Regions from separate parts of the Serratia sp. 121840015-1 genome, predicted to be linked through region 4. Evidence: predicted binding sites of a transcription regulator. Region 4 holds the regulator's gene; each other region holds the start of a gene.
The links. The regulator PhoB, encoded in region 4, activates phosphate uptake and scavenging genes when phosphate is short. The targets are predictions, from matches to a motif close to CTGTCATAAAACTGNCNNAT.
Positions count from the first base shown of each region.

Region 1: opgB (phosphatidylglycerol--membrane-oligosaccharide glycerophosphotransferase) is a predicted target of PhoB. The motif match lies at 1,029-1,048, and genes of this name have one in related genera.
Region 2: ACUXAC_RS24340 (MIP/aquaporin family protein) is a predicted target of PhoB. The motif match lies at 1,468-1,487, and genes of this name have one in related genera.
Region 3: pstS (phosphate ABC transporter substrate-binding protein PstS) is a predicted target of PhoB. The motif match lies at 1,481-1,500, and genes of this name have one in related genera.

Region 1 is NZ_JBSEYF010000001.1:683,312-686,256, forward strand. It holds gene opgB (phosphatidylglycerol--membrane-oligosaccharide glycerophosphotransferase) at 1-881, opposite strand, end outside; gene ACUXAC_RS03330 (transporter substrate-binding domain-containing protein) at 1,168-1,908, shown strand; gene ACUXAC_RS03335 (ABC transporter substrate-binding protein) at 1,909-2,844, opposite strand; gene ACUXAC_RS03340 (ABC transporter permease) at 2,880-2,945, opposite strand, start outside.
Region 2 is NZ_JBSEYF010000008.1:32,775-35,719, forward strand. It holds gene ACUXAC_RS24325 (1,4-dihydroxy-2-naphthoate polyprenyltransferase) at 1-273, shown strand, start outside; gene rraA (ribonuclease E activity regulator RraA) at 349-834, shown strand; gene zapB (septal ring assembly protein ZapB) at 895-1,134, opposite strand; gene ACUXAC_RS24340 (MIP/aquaporin family protein) at 1,659-2,504, shown strand; gene glpK (glycerol kinase GlpK) at 2,547-2,945, shown strand, end outside.
Region 3 is NZ_JBSEYF010000006.1:28,759-31,703, forward strand. It holds gene glmS (glutamine--fructose-6-phosphate transaminase (isomerizing)) at 1-1,239, shown strand, start outside; gene pstS (phosphate ABC transporter substrate-binding protein PstS) at 1,576-2,616, shown strand; gene pstC (phosphate ABC transporter permease PstC) at 2,708-2,945, shown strand, end outside.
Region 4 is NZ_JBSEYF010000003.1:119,286-122,230, reverse strand. It holds gene phoR (phosphate regulon sensor histidine kinase PhoR) at 1-917, opposite strand, end outside; gene phoB (phosphate response regulator transcription factor PhoB) at 942-1,631, opposite strand; gene sbcD (exonuclease subunit SbcD) at 1,847-2,945, shown strand, end outside.

The sequences.
Region 1 (2,945 bases), on a different contig from region 4:
GCGACCTGTTCGCGCAGCTCTTTGAAGCCGTAAACGTGGTCGAAGCCGTGGGATTTCAGGAAGGTGTCTTTACCGGCGAACGCCAGCTCGGCGCCCTGATAGAAATAGTTGCTGTAGCCGGCGGCCTTCAGCACGTCGCCCAGGCAGACGTTCTCCGGGTAGAAGGTGGAGACCGCGCTGGAGGCGTTGCCGTCGAAGGGCGCGAACAGCGGAATGCCGCACTGCGAGGCGACCATGCCGGCGATGGTGTAACCAGTGCCCGGCAGCTGCTGGGTGTTGCTGAAATCGATGCTGTCCGTGCGCAGGGCGTTCAGCTCGTCGGCCAGGCCGGGAAACAGCTCGGTATCGAAGTAGGTGCGCTCCAGACTCTCGGCATAGATGTACACCAGGTTCGGCCGCTTGCCCTGCACGGTCTTTTTCGGCGCCTTGTAGTAGGTGGTGAAATCGGCGGTATCGCCGACGATCTGGCTCTTGACCAGCAGCGAGATGTCCTGAAACGCCGGGGTGGTGCCGACCGAGAACAGCGCCAGCAGCACGGCGACGACGCTGTAGGCCACGCTGCTGCCTTTGGCCTTGCGGCGCAGCAGGCTGCGGGCCAGCACCGCGAAGATAAGCCCCAACGCCGCCAGCAGGCCGATAAACGGCAGCACGTATTTGCTGATGCCCGCGCCTTTGAGGCTGCTGGTGACGGTGTAAATCACCGCGTCGGTGATGCCGTCGCCGGTGAAGTAGTTGCTGGCGATCAGGATGACGTTCAGCACCAGATAGCTGCCGAGCAGCGTCAGCAGAATGGCGAACCACCAGCGGTTGGCGGCGGCCCGGGTGCGATAAATCAAAATCGACGCCAAAAAGAGAACAAACGAAACGACTGCTAAAACCATCCGCCAAACCTTGTCTGATTGAAATAAAACCGTTGCTGCCCTGGTTTGCGCCGCCGAGCGTGCCGCGGCGCGAAAAGTGAAGGGTATAGCCTATTGCCGGCGGCGGAACAACGCGCGATCTCCCGCTACGGCCGACGAGCGGCGGCTATTGTACATTTTTATGACAATAGTGTGACGTTAATCACGCCGACGGCGGCCTCGGCGGCGAAAGCTTGCTGGTCGGAGGTTTCGCTCTACGCTTAATGAGCGCCACGACGGTGCGCCCATCAGCCATTCAGGAGGAAGTATGCAGACGATTCCCGCCGCGGTACTCGACGATCTGGCCCCGCAAGGCGTGTTGCGCGCGGCGATCAACTACGGCAATCCGGTGCTGGCACAGGCCGGGGCCGGTGGCAAACCGCAAGGCGCTTCGGTGGAGCTGGCCGCCGCGCTGGCCCAGGAACTGGGCGTGGCGCTCGAACTGGTCACCTATGACGCGGCGGGCAAGGTGTTCGCCGACCTGGACAGCGGCGCCTGGAACCTGGCGTTTATGGCCATCGAGCCGGTGCGCGCGGCGCAGATCGCCTTCAGCGAGCCCTACGTGATCATCGAGGGAACCTATCTGGTGGCGAACGACGCGCCTTACTTTGAGGTGGCGCAGCTCGACAGGCCGGAGGTGCGCATCGCGGTCGGCCAGGGGGCGGCGTACGATCTGTTTTTATCGCGCACGCTGCAGCAGGCGCAGCTGGTGCGGGCGGCAACCTCCGCCGAGGCGATCGCGCTGTTTTTCGAACGGGGGCTGGAGGCGGCGGCCGGCGTGCGCCAGCCGCTGTTGGCCGCTGCGGCCGCCCATCCCGGCTACCGGGTGCTGGAGGGGCACTTCACCGCCATCCGGCAGGCGATGGCGGTGCCGCGGCAAAAAACTCAGGGCGCCGCCTACGTGAACGATTTTATCGAGCGCTGCAAGACCAACGGGTTGGTGAAGGCGGCCTTGCAGCGCAGCGGCCAGGGCGAGGTGACGGTGGCGCCACCGGCCGCCTCGGCGTGATCAGTCCAGCTCCACCGCGTACTGTTCCACCGGCGTGATTTTCTTGATCAGCTTGTTGTCGAACAGGAACTGTTCGTAAGCCTGGTAGCGTGCCCGATCCAGCTTGGCCGGATCGCGTGCGAACAGCGGCAGGCTGGCTTGCCACGCCTGTTTGTTCAGCTCGGTATTCAGCTCCGGGTGCGCCTTGGCGAACGCCAGCCAGGTGTCCTGCGGGTGCGCATGCAGGTAGTCGCTGCCTTGCTTCAACGCGGCGAGGAACTTGCGGATTTTCGGCTCGTTCACCGCATCGCGGTGGGCGACGATGATCAGCTCGTCGTAGGCCGGCACGCCGTAATCTTCGACGTTGAACACCACCGGCGTCTTGCCCTGCAGCTTCAGCTCCAGCGCTTCGATGTTGCGGTAGCCGCCGATCACCGCATCGACCTGGCCCGCCAGCAGGGCGCTGGTCAGCTGGAAGTTGACGTTGATGAGCTTGATGTCCTGCGGCTTGAGGTGCTCGTGTTCGACCATGGTGGCCAGCGTCGCCTGTTCTATGCCGCTGACCGAGTAACCCACCGTTTTGCCCTTGAGATCCGCCGGCGACGTGATGTTTTTATCCAGCGCGATCACCGTATTCAGCGGCGTGTTGATCAGCGTGCCGACGCGCATCAGCGGCAGGCCCTGATCGGCGAAGAAATGCAGCTGCGGCTGATAGGTGATGGCGAGGTCGGCCTGTTTGGCGGCCACCAGCCGCGGCGGCAGCGCCGGATCGGACGGCGGCACGATCTTGACGTCCAGCCCTTCGGCCTTGAAGGCGCCGATCTGCTCGGCCACCATAATCGGCGCGTGATCGGGGTTGATGTACCAGTCGAGCACCAGCGTCAGCTTTTCGGCCGCGCCGGCCTGGCCGGTGATGGCGGCGCCGAGCAGCAGCCCGCAAACGGTTTGTTTGATCATGGTCGTTCCTTTATCCCTGGTTATGGTTGCAATCATCAGTCGTTTTCCGGCGCCCAGGCGATCAGGCGCCGCAGCAGCGCATCCACCGCAGCCCACAGCAG
Region 2 (2,945 bases), on a different contig from region 4:
ACGCTGGCGGTGCGCCTCGGCCCGCACAAGGCGCGCATTTACCATGCCCTGCTGCTCGGCGGCGCGGTGCTGTGTTTCGCGCTGTTTACGCTGTTCAATCTCCACAGCCCGTGGGGCTGGCTGTTCGTGCTGGCGATCCCGCTGCTGGTGCGCCACGGCCTGCGCGTGTTGCGCGATCCGACGCCGGTCGGCATGCGGCCGATGCTGGAACACATGGTCAAGGCGGCGTTGCTGGCCAACCTGCTGTTCGCCATCGGCGTGGCGCTCAGTTAAAAACTGATGATTTTGCCAACAGGGCGAATAAAGGGATATACTGAACATTCCAGCGGCAAACAGACGTAAAATCCTATGAAATACGATACTTCCGAACTTTGCGACATCTATCATGAAGAGGTGAACGTTGTTGAACCTCTGTTCTCCAATTTTGGCGGGCGTACTTCATTTGGCGGGCAGATCACCACGGTGAAATGCTTTGAGGATAACGGCCTGTTGTTCGATCTGCTTGAAGAAAACGGCCGCGGCCGCGTGCTGTTGGTCGACGGCGGCGGTTCGGTACGCCGGGCGCTGATCAACGCCGAACTGGCGCGCCTGGCCGCCCAGAACGAATGGGAAGGCATCGTGGTGTACGGCGCGGTGCGTCAGGTGGACGATCTGGAAGAACTCGACATCGGCATTCAGGCGATGGCGGCGATCCCGGTGGGTGCCGTGAGCGAAGGCGTGGGCGAAAGCGATATCCGCGTCAACTTCGGCGGCGTCACCTTCTTCTCCGGCGATCACCTGTATGCCGACAACACCGGCATCATCCTCTCCGAAGACCCGCTCGACATCGAGTGATTTTCGGTCATGAAAAAGGGCGCCTGAGGCGCCCTTTTCGTTGCTGCATGGCGTGAGGAATCAGACCTCTTCCATTTTGCCCAGCAGAGCGCGCAGGCGATCTTGCCATACGTGCTGTTCTTCTTTCAGCTGTTGGTTTTCGCGCACCAGCGCTTCGTGGTTGCCGGAGGCAGCCTGAACTTCCTGCGACAGAGAGTTGTTTTTGTCTTTCAGCTCTTCAATTTCCATCTGCAACAAGGTGATGGTATCAATCGCCTGCTGTACTTTTGCTTCCAGTTTCTCAAATACTTCAAATGACATGCTTCAGTCCCCTCATGATAGCAAGGCGTACATCTATAAGTAGCGGCCGCAACGTCGGCTGCAGCTACTGCGAATATTGCATCGCGCTCAGTGACGCGCGCCGTTACGGAAGGCGCGCCAGTCTCGATTCGTTAAAAACGATTGTAAGTAGCCAGTCTCCGCCTGTCTAGCAACATACCGGATCATCGCGCAGTCTGTTGCAATTTTCCTGCCCCCGCCATCAGCAAAAACTGAAAATCCCCGCCGCCACCGCCGCGAGTTGTTAACAACCCTCGCCAAACCACTGGTCAGATCACACTTTTATGGCTCAGAAAGAACACTAAACGACGCGAAATCGCTCAATTTTATGACGCGCCACACACATTTTGATTTCGCTATTTCTCGTTTATGTTCGTTAACGATAAATTTACATCACGTCCTTATTCAATAATTGGACGAGATGAAAAAAACTGTGCCCATAGGCCGGATGTATACCCAACTGAGCCTATAAACCAACAACCGCCGTTTTGCAGGACAACAACATTATGAGCCAAACCACCAGTCCGACATTAAAAGGCCAGTGCATCGCCGAGTTCCTCGGCACGGCGCTGCTGATCTTCTTTGGCGTAGGCTGCGTTGCCGCGCTGAAACTGGCGGGCGCCAGCTTCGGCCAGTGGGAAATCAGCATCATTTGGGGCCTGGGCGTCGCCATGGCCATCTATCTGACCGCCGCCATTTCCGGCGCGCATCTCAACCCTGCGGTCACCCTCGCTCTGTGGCTGTTCGCCTGCTTCGACGGGCGCAAAGTGGTGCCTTACATCATTGCACAGGTCGCCGGTGCCTTCTGCGCCGCTGCCCTGGTCTATGGGCTGTACTACACCCTGTTCTTCGACTTTGAAGCGGCTCACCACATGGTGCGCGGCAGCAACGAAAGCCTCGAACTGGCGGGCATCTTCTCGACTTACCCTAACGCGCACATCTCCGTCGGCCAGGCCTTCCTGGTAGAAACGGTGATCGCCGCCATTCTGATGTGCCTGATCCTGGCGCTGACCGACGACGGCAACGGCATTCCGCGCGGCCCGCTGGCCCCGCTGCTGATCGGTATTCTGATTGCCGTGATCGGCGCCTCCATGGGACCATTGACCGGCTTTGCGTTGAACCCGGCGCGTGACTTCGGGCCGAAACTGTTTGCCTACCTGGCCGGCTGGGGCAAAGTCGCCTTCACCGGCGCACGGGACATCCCGTACTTCCTGGTGCCGATCTTCGCCCCTATCGTCGGCTGTGGCCTGGGCGCTTTCGGTTACCGCGCGCTGATTGGCCGCCACCTGCCGTGCGACGTCTGCGTGACGGAAGAAGAGCCTGATGCCAAGACCCAGCAGCGCAAAGCGTGATGGGTGCAGTTTTACACGGTTAACAACAGCAGGATAATTACCATGACTGTAGAAAAAAAATACATTGTCGCACTCGACCAAGGGACCACCAGTTCACGCGCCGTCGTGCTCGATCACGACGCCAACATCGTTGCGGTATCGCAGCGCGAATTCCCGCAGATCTATCCAAAGGCCGGCTGGGTTGAGCACGACCCGATGGAGATCTGGGCGTCGCAAAGCTCGACGCTGGTAGAAGTGCTGGCGAAAGCCGACATCAGTTCCGATCAGATCGCCGGCATTGGCATCACCAACCAGCGCGAAACCACCATCGTCTGGGAAAAAGAGACCGGCAAGCCGATTTACAACGCCATCGTCTGGCAGTGCCGCCGCACCGCCGACATCTGCGAGAAGCTCAAGCGCGACGGCCTGGAAGAGTACATCCGTCACAACACCGGCCTGGTG
Region 3 (2,945 bases), on a different contig from region 4:
CTGCCGGTCACCCGCCGCTTCATCTTCCTGGAAGAAGGCGACGTGGTGGAAGTGACTCGCCGCACCGTCAACATCTTCGACAAGCAGGGCAACGCCATCGAGCGCCCTGAGATCGAATCCCAGGTGCAGTATGACGCCGGCGACAAAGGCGCTTACCGCCACTACATGCAAAAAGAGATCTACGAACAGCCGCTGGCGCTGAAAAACACCCTGGAAGGGCGTTTCAGCCATGGCCAAATCAACCTGAGCGAGCTGGGCCCGCGCGCCGATGAGCTGTTGGCCAAGGTGCAGCACGTGCAGATCATCGCCTGTGGCACTTCTTACCACTCCGGTATGGTGGCGCGTTACTGGTTCGAAGCGCTGGCCGGCGTGCCGTGCGACGTCGAGATCGCCTCCGAGTTCCGTTACCGCAAATCGGCGGTGCGTCCGGGCAGCCTGATCATCACCCTGTCGCAGTCCGGCGAAACCGCCGATACCCTGGCGGCGCTGCGCCTGTCCAAAGAGCTGGGTTATCTCGGTTCGCTGGCCGTTTGTAACGTTGCGGGCTCTTCGCTGGTGCGCGAATCCGATCTGGCATTGATGACCAAGGCCGGCACGGAAATCGGCGTAGCCTCGACCAAGGCCTTCACCACGCAGCTCACCGTGCTGCTGATGCTGGTGGCGCGCCTGGGCCGCCTGAAAGGCATGGCAGAAAGCGTGGAGCAGGAGATCGTGCACGGCCTGCAGGCGCTGCCGGCGCGCATCGAGCAGATGCTGTCGATGGATAAAGAGATCGAAGCGCTGGCGGAAGGCTTCTCCGACAAGCACCATGCGCTGTTCCTCGGCCGCGGCGATCAGTATCCGATCGCCATGGAAGGGGCGCTGAAGCTGAAAGAGATCTCCTATATTCATGCCGAAGCTTATGCGGCGGGCGAGCTGAAACACGGCCCGCTGGCGCTGATCGACGCCGATATGCCGGTGATTGTGGTGGCGCCGAACAACGAACTGCTGGAAAAGCTGAAGTCCAACATTGAAGAAGTGCGCGCGCGCGGCGGCCAGCTGTATGTGTTCGCCGATCAGGACGCTGGCTTCGTCAGCAGCGAAGGCATGACCATCATTCCTCTGCCGCACGTCGAGGAAATCGTGGCGCCGATCTTCTACACCGTGCCGTTGCAGCTGCTGTCTTACCACGTGGCGCTGATCAAAGGCACCGACGTTGACCAGCCGCGCAACCTGGCGAAGTCTGTCACCGTAGAGTAATCTGCCGCAGGTAAACTGCAAAAGCCGGCCTTAGCGCCGGCTTTTTTCATGAGTAACGCGAAAGATGACAGCGGCGCCGATTCAGGGATAAACGTTGTCATATTCAAGCGGATAGGGCGTGGCCAAACGGTTTTTTTATTGCTTGGCTATTGCGCTGTTTTTGATTTAACAAGTTGATTTTTATATAAATCACCACCCCTCAAATGCACTGTAATATAACTGTCATATTGCGTACATTTTTCTGTCACCAAACTGTCCTATTTTCCCTCCTGCAGCAATACTTACTCTGATTAAAACGACTCGAAGTCGATTTTAAATATCCCATTAGGAGGGATTATGAAACTGATGCGTACCACCGTCGCCAGTATTGTGGCAGCGACCTTCTCCCTGACCGCCGTGTCCGCGTTCGCTGCTGCCAGCCTGACCGGTGCAGGTGCGACATTCCCCGCTCCGGTTTACGCCAAGTGGGCAGATTCTTATCAGAAAGAAACCGGCAACAAAGTTAACTATCAGGGCATCGGCTCCTCTGGCGGCGTGAAGCAAATCGTGGCCAACACCGTTGACTTTGGCGCCTCCGACGCCCCGCTGTCTGACGACAAGCTGGCGGCCGACGGCCTGTTCCAGTTCCCGACCGTGATTGGCGGCGTGGTGCTGGCCGTGAATATCCCGGGCATTAAATCCGGCGAACTGACTCTGGACGGTAAAACCCTGGGCGATATCTACCTGGGCAACGTCAAAAAATGGAACGACCCGGCTATCACCAAGCTGAACCCTGGCGTGAAACTGCCTGACCAGAACATCGCCGTGGTGCGCCGCGCCGATGGTTCCGGCACCTCGTTCGTGTTCACCAGCTACCTGTCCAAGGCCAACGCGCAGTGGAAAGAAAAGATTGGCGCCGGTTCTACCGTTAACTGGCCGACCGGTCTGGGCGGCAAAGGCAACGACGGCATCGCCGCCTTCGTTCAGCGTCTGCCAGGCTCTATCGGCTACGTAGAATACGCTTACGCCAAGCAGAACAACCTGGCTTACACCAAGCTGGTTTCCGCCGACGGCAAACCGGTCAGCCCGACTGAAGAGAGCTTCAGCAACGCGGCCAAAGGCGTGGATTGGAGCAAGACCTTCGCTCAGGATCTGACTGACCAGAAAGGCGACAACGTGTGGCCAATCACCTCCACCACCTTCATCCTGGTGCACAAAGAGCAGAAAAACCCTGCTCAGGGCGCCGAAGTGCTGAAGTTCTTCGACTGGGCTTACAAAACCGGCGGCAAACAGGCTAACGAGCTGGATTACGCCACCCTGCCGAAAGAAGTGGTTGAGCAGGTGCGCGCGGCCTGGAAAACCAACGTAAAAGACAGTTCAGGTAAAGCGCTGTACTAACAACGCAGGGGCGCGGGCTCGCCGCGCCCCACACAGTTCTTCAGGCTCCGATCCCGGTTGGGGCTGCCAGGGTTCAAACAGAGAGTAATCTATGGCTGAGTACAAGCCGACCATCAAAGCACCGGGCAAAAACGGTGACATCATTTTCAGCGCGCTGGTGAGACTGGCTGCGCTGATTACCCTATTGTTGCTGGGCGGCATTATCGTTTCGCTGATCTTCGCCTCCTGGCCAAGCATGCAGAAATTCGGCTTCGCTTTCCTGTGGACCAAAGAGTGGGACGCGCCGGCGGAGCAGTTCGGCGCGCTGGTGCCGATCTACGGTACCGTGG
Region 4 (2,945 bases):
TTAACCCGGAAGGTGATCTCGTGATTGCCACCGCTCAGCGACTGCGCCTCGCGCTGCAACACCCGCAGCATCAGCGGGATATCTACCCGCTCGTTCATGTCGACATTGGGCGCCGCCTCAATGCGCGACAGCGTCAGCAGCTGCTTGACCAGCCCGTCCATCCGGCGAGTCTGCTCTTGCATGGTGCTGAGTGCCTTGCTGCGCAGCGAGCCGTCCTGCTCTTCATCGCCCATCATCTCCAGGTAGCCCTGCAGCACCGTCAGCGGCGTGCGCAGCTCATGGCTGACGTTGGCGAAGAAGTTGCGCCGCGCGCCCTCCAGCTGGCGCATCTGGGTGACGTCGCGCGCCACCATCAGCAGCTGCCCTTCGGAGTAAGGCATTACGCGGAATTCGACGTAGTGTTCATTGTTCAGCTGCAGCGTCAGCGGGCGCGAGAACTCCTGCTGTTGCAGGTAGTGGCTGAATTCCGGATAGCGCAGCAGGTTGAGGATGTGCTGGCCGTTGTCTTCCGGCCAGCGAAAGCCGAGCAGATGCTGCGCCAGCCCATTACACCAGAAGATATTGCCTTCGACGGTGGTCATCACCACCGCATCAGGCAGCGATTCGGCCCCGCTGCGAAAGCGCTTGATCAGCAGCGCCAGCTCACGCCGGCGGCGGCGATTGCGCTGCTGCATCTGATACAGGCCATAGAACAGCGGCTCCCAGCTCCAGCGGCCGGGCGGCGGCGTCATGCTGCGGTCGATCCACAGCCAATGGGAAAGTTTGAGCTGGTTGTAGAAATTCCACACCAGCGCAGCCAGCGCGGAGGCCAGCAGGAACCAGGGCAGATAACCGAAAATCAGCCCCAGCAGTAAGGCGGGCAGACAAAAAAGAGCCAGCTCCAGAGCCAGCCTCTTCCACGACAGACGTTCTAACACGACATATTCTCCAGCGCGGCGCGATCAGTAGCGCGTTGAGAACCGGTAGCCGGTGCCCCGAACGGTTTGAACCATTTTATCATGCCCACTGGTTTCTAACGCCTTGCGGAGCCGACGGATATGCACGTCAACGGTACGGTCTTCCACATAAACGTTAGTGCCCCAGACGTGATTAAGCAACTGCTCACGGCTATAAACCCGCTCTGGGTGGGTCATAAAGAAGTGCAGCAGCTTGAACTCGGTCGGCCCCATGTCCAACGCCTGATCGTTAGCCATCACGCGGTGGGAGGACGGATCCAGGCTCAGCCCTTGCATTTCAATCACTTCTTCCACCGCCATCGGTGAAATGCGGCGCATGACCGCCTTGATGCGCGCCACCAGCTCCTTGGGCGAGAACGGCTTGGTGATATAATCATCCGCCCCCACTTCCAGGCCGCGCACGCGGTCTTCCTCTTCGCCGCGCGCGGTCAGCATCATGACCGGAATATCGCGGGTCAGCGCTTCGCGCTTCATATGTTTGATAAACTGAATGCCGGAACCGCCGGGCAACATCCAGTCGAGCAACACCAAATCAGGGAACGGCTCAGACAGGCGCGTCACGGCGCTGTCATAATCCTCGGCTTCCAACGGTTGGTAACCATTCTGTTCCAACACAAAGCACACCATCTCACGGATCGGCGCTTCGTCTTCCACCACCAGTATGCGTCTTGCCATCGTCAATCCTGCCAATGTGTTAGCGACTTTGCGGGCGCCATTATGCGTCAGTTTTGTGACACTTTTATGAAAAAAAGCGGCTGTTATAGGCAGTAAGCATAGCGATTATTTCCCGGTGCAAAGAAAAATCATTCCGTAGTCGTCGCCATTGCGCCGGGACAGGCGCCGCCGCGGCCTTTATAATCATCGCCATTACCTTTGCATCCGGGAGTGTCATGCGCCTGATCCACACCTCTGACTGGCATCTTGGCCAGTACTTTTTCACCAAAAGCCGCGCCGCCGAGCACCAGGCTTTTCTGAACTGGCTGATCGAACAGATCGAGCAGCAGCAGGTGGATGCGCTGATCGTCGCCGGGGACCTATTCGATACCGGCTCGCCGCCCAGCTACGCCCGCGAGCTGTACAACCGCTTCGTGGTGGAACTGCAGCGCACCGGCTGCCAACTGGTGGTGTTGGGCGGCAACCACGACTCGGTAGCGACGCTGAACGAATCGCGGGAACTGCTCTCTTGCCTGAACACCACGGTGATCGCGAGTGCGCAGGGCTCCCTTGAGCAGCAGATCGTGGTGCTTAACCGGCGCGACGGCCAGCCGGGCGCCGTGCTGTGCGCCATTCCTTTTCTGCGGCCGCGCGATCTGCTCACCAGCCGCGCCGGCGAATCCGGCGCGCAGAAACAGCAGGCGCTGCAGGAAGCCATTGCCGAACATTACCAAGCGCTGTATCAGGCGGCCTGCGAACGCCGCGAGCAGCTGGGCCTGCCGCTGCCGATCGTCGCCACCGGCCACCTGACCACCGTCGGCGTCACCACCTCCGACTCGGTGCGCGACATCTATATCGGCACCCTGGACGCCTTCCCGGCGCAGGCCTTCCCCCCTGCCGATTACATCGCGCTGGGCCACATTCACCGCGCGCAGAACGTCGCCAAGTCGGAACATATTCGCTATAGCGGCTCACCGATTCCGCTCAGCTTCGATGAACTGGGCAAAGCCAAAAGCGTCTTCCTAGTGGATTTCACCGACGGTGCCCTGCAGCAGGTAGAAGCGTTAACGATCCCGCAGTTCCAGCCCATGCAGCTGATCAAAGGCGATCTGGCCGAGATCGAACGGCAGCTGCAGCAATTTGCCGACTATGCCGGCGAGCTGCCGGTGTGGCTGGATATCGAAGTGGCGACGCAGGACTACCTCAGCGATATCCAGCGCCGTATCCAGCTGATGGCGGATGAGCTGCCGGTGGAAGTGGTGCTGCTGCGGCGCAGCAAGGAGCAACGCCGCCAGGCGATCGCGCAGCAGGACAAGGAAACGCTGAACGAGCTGA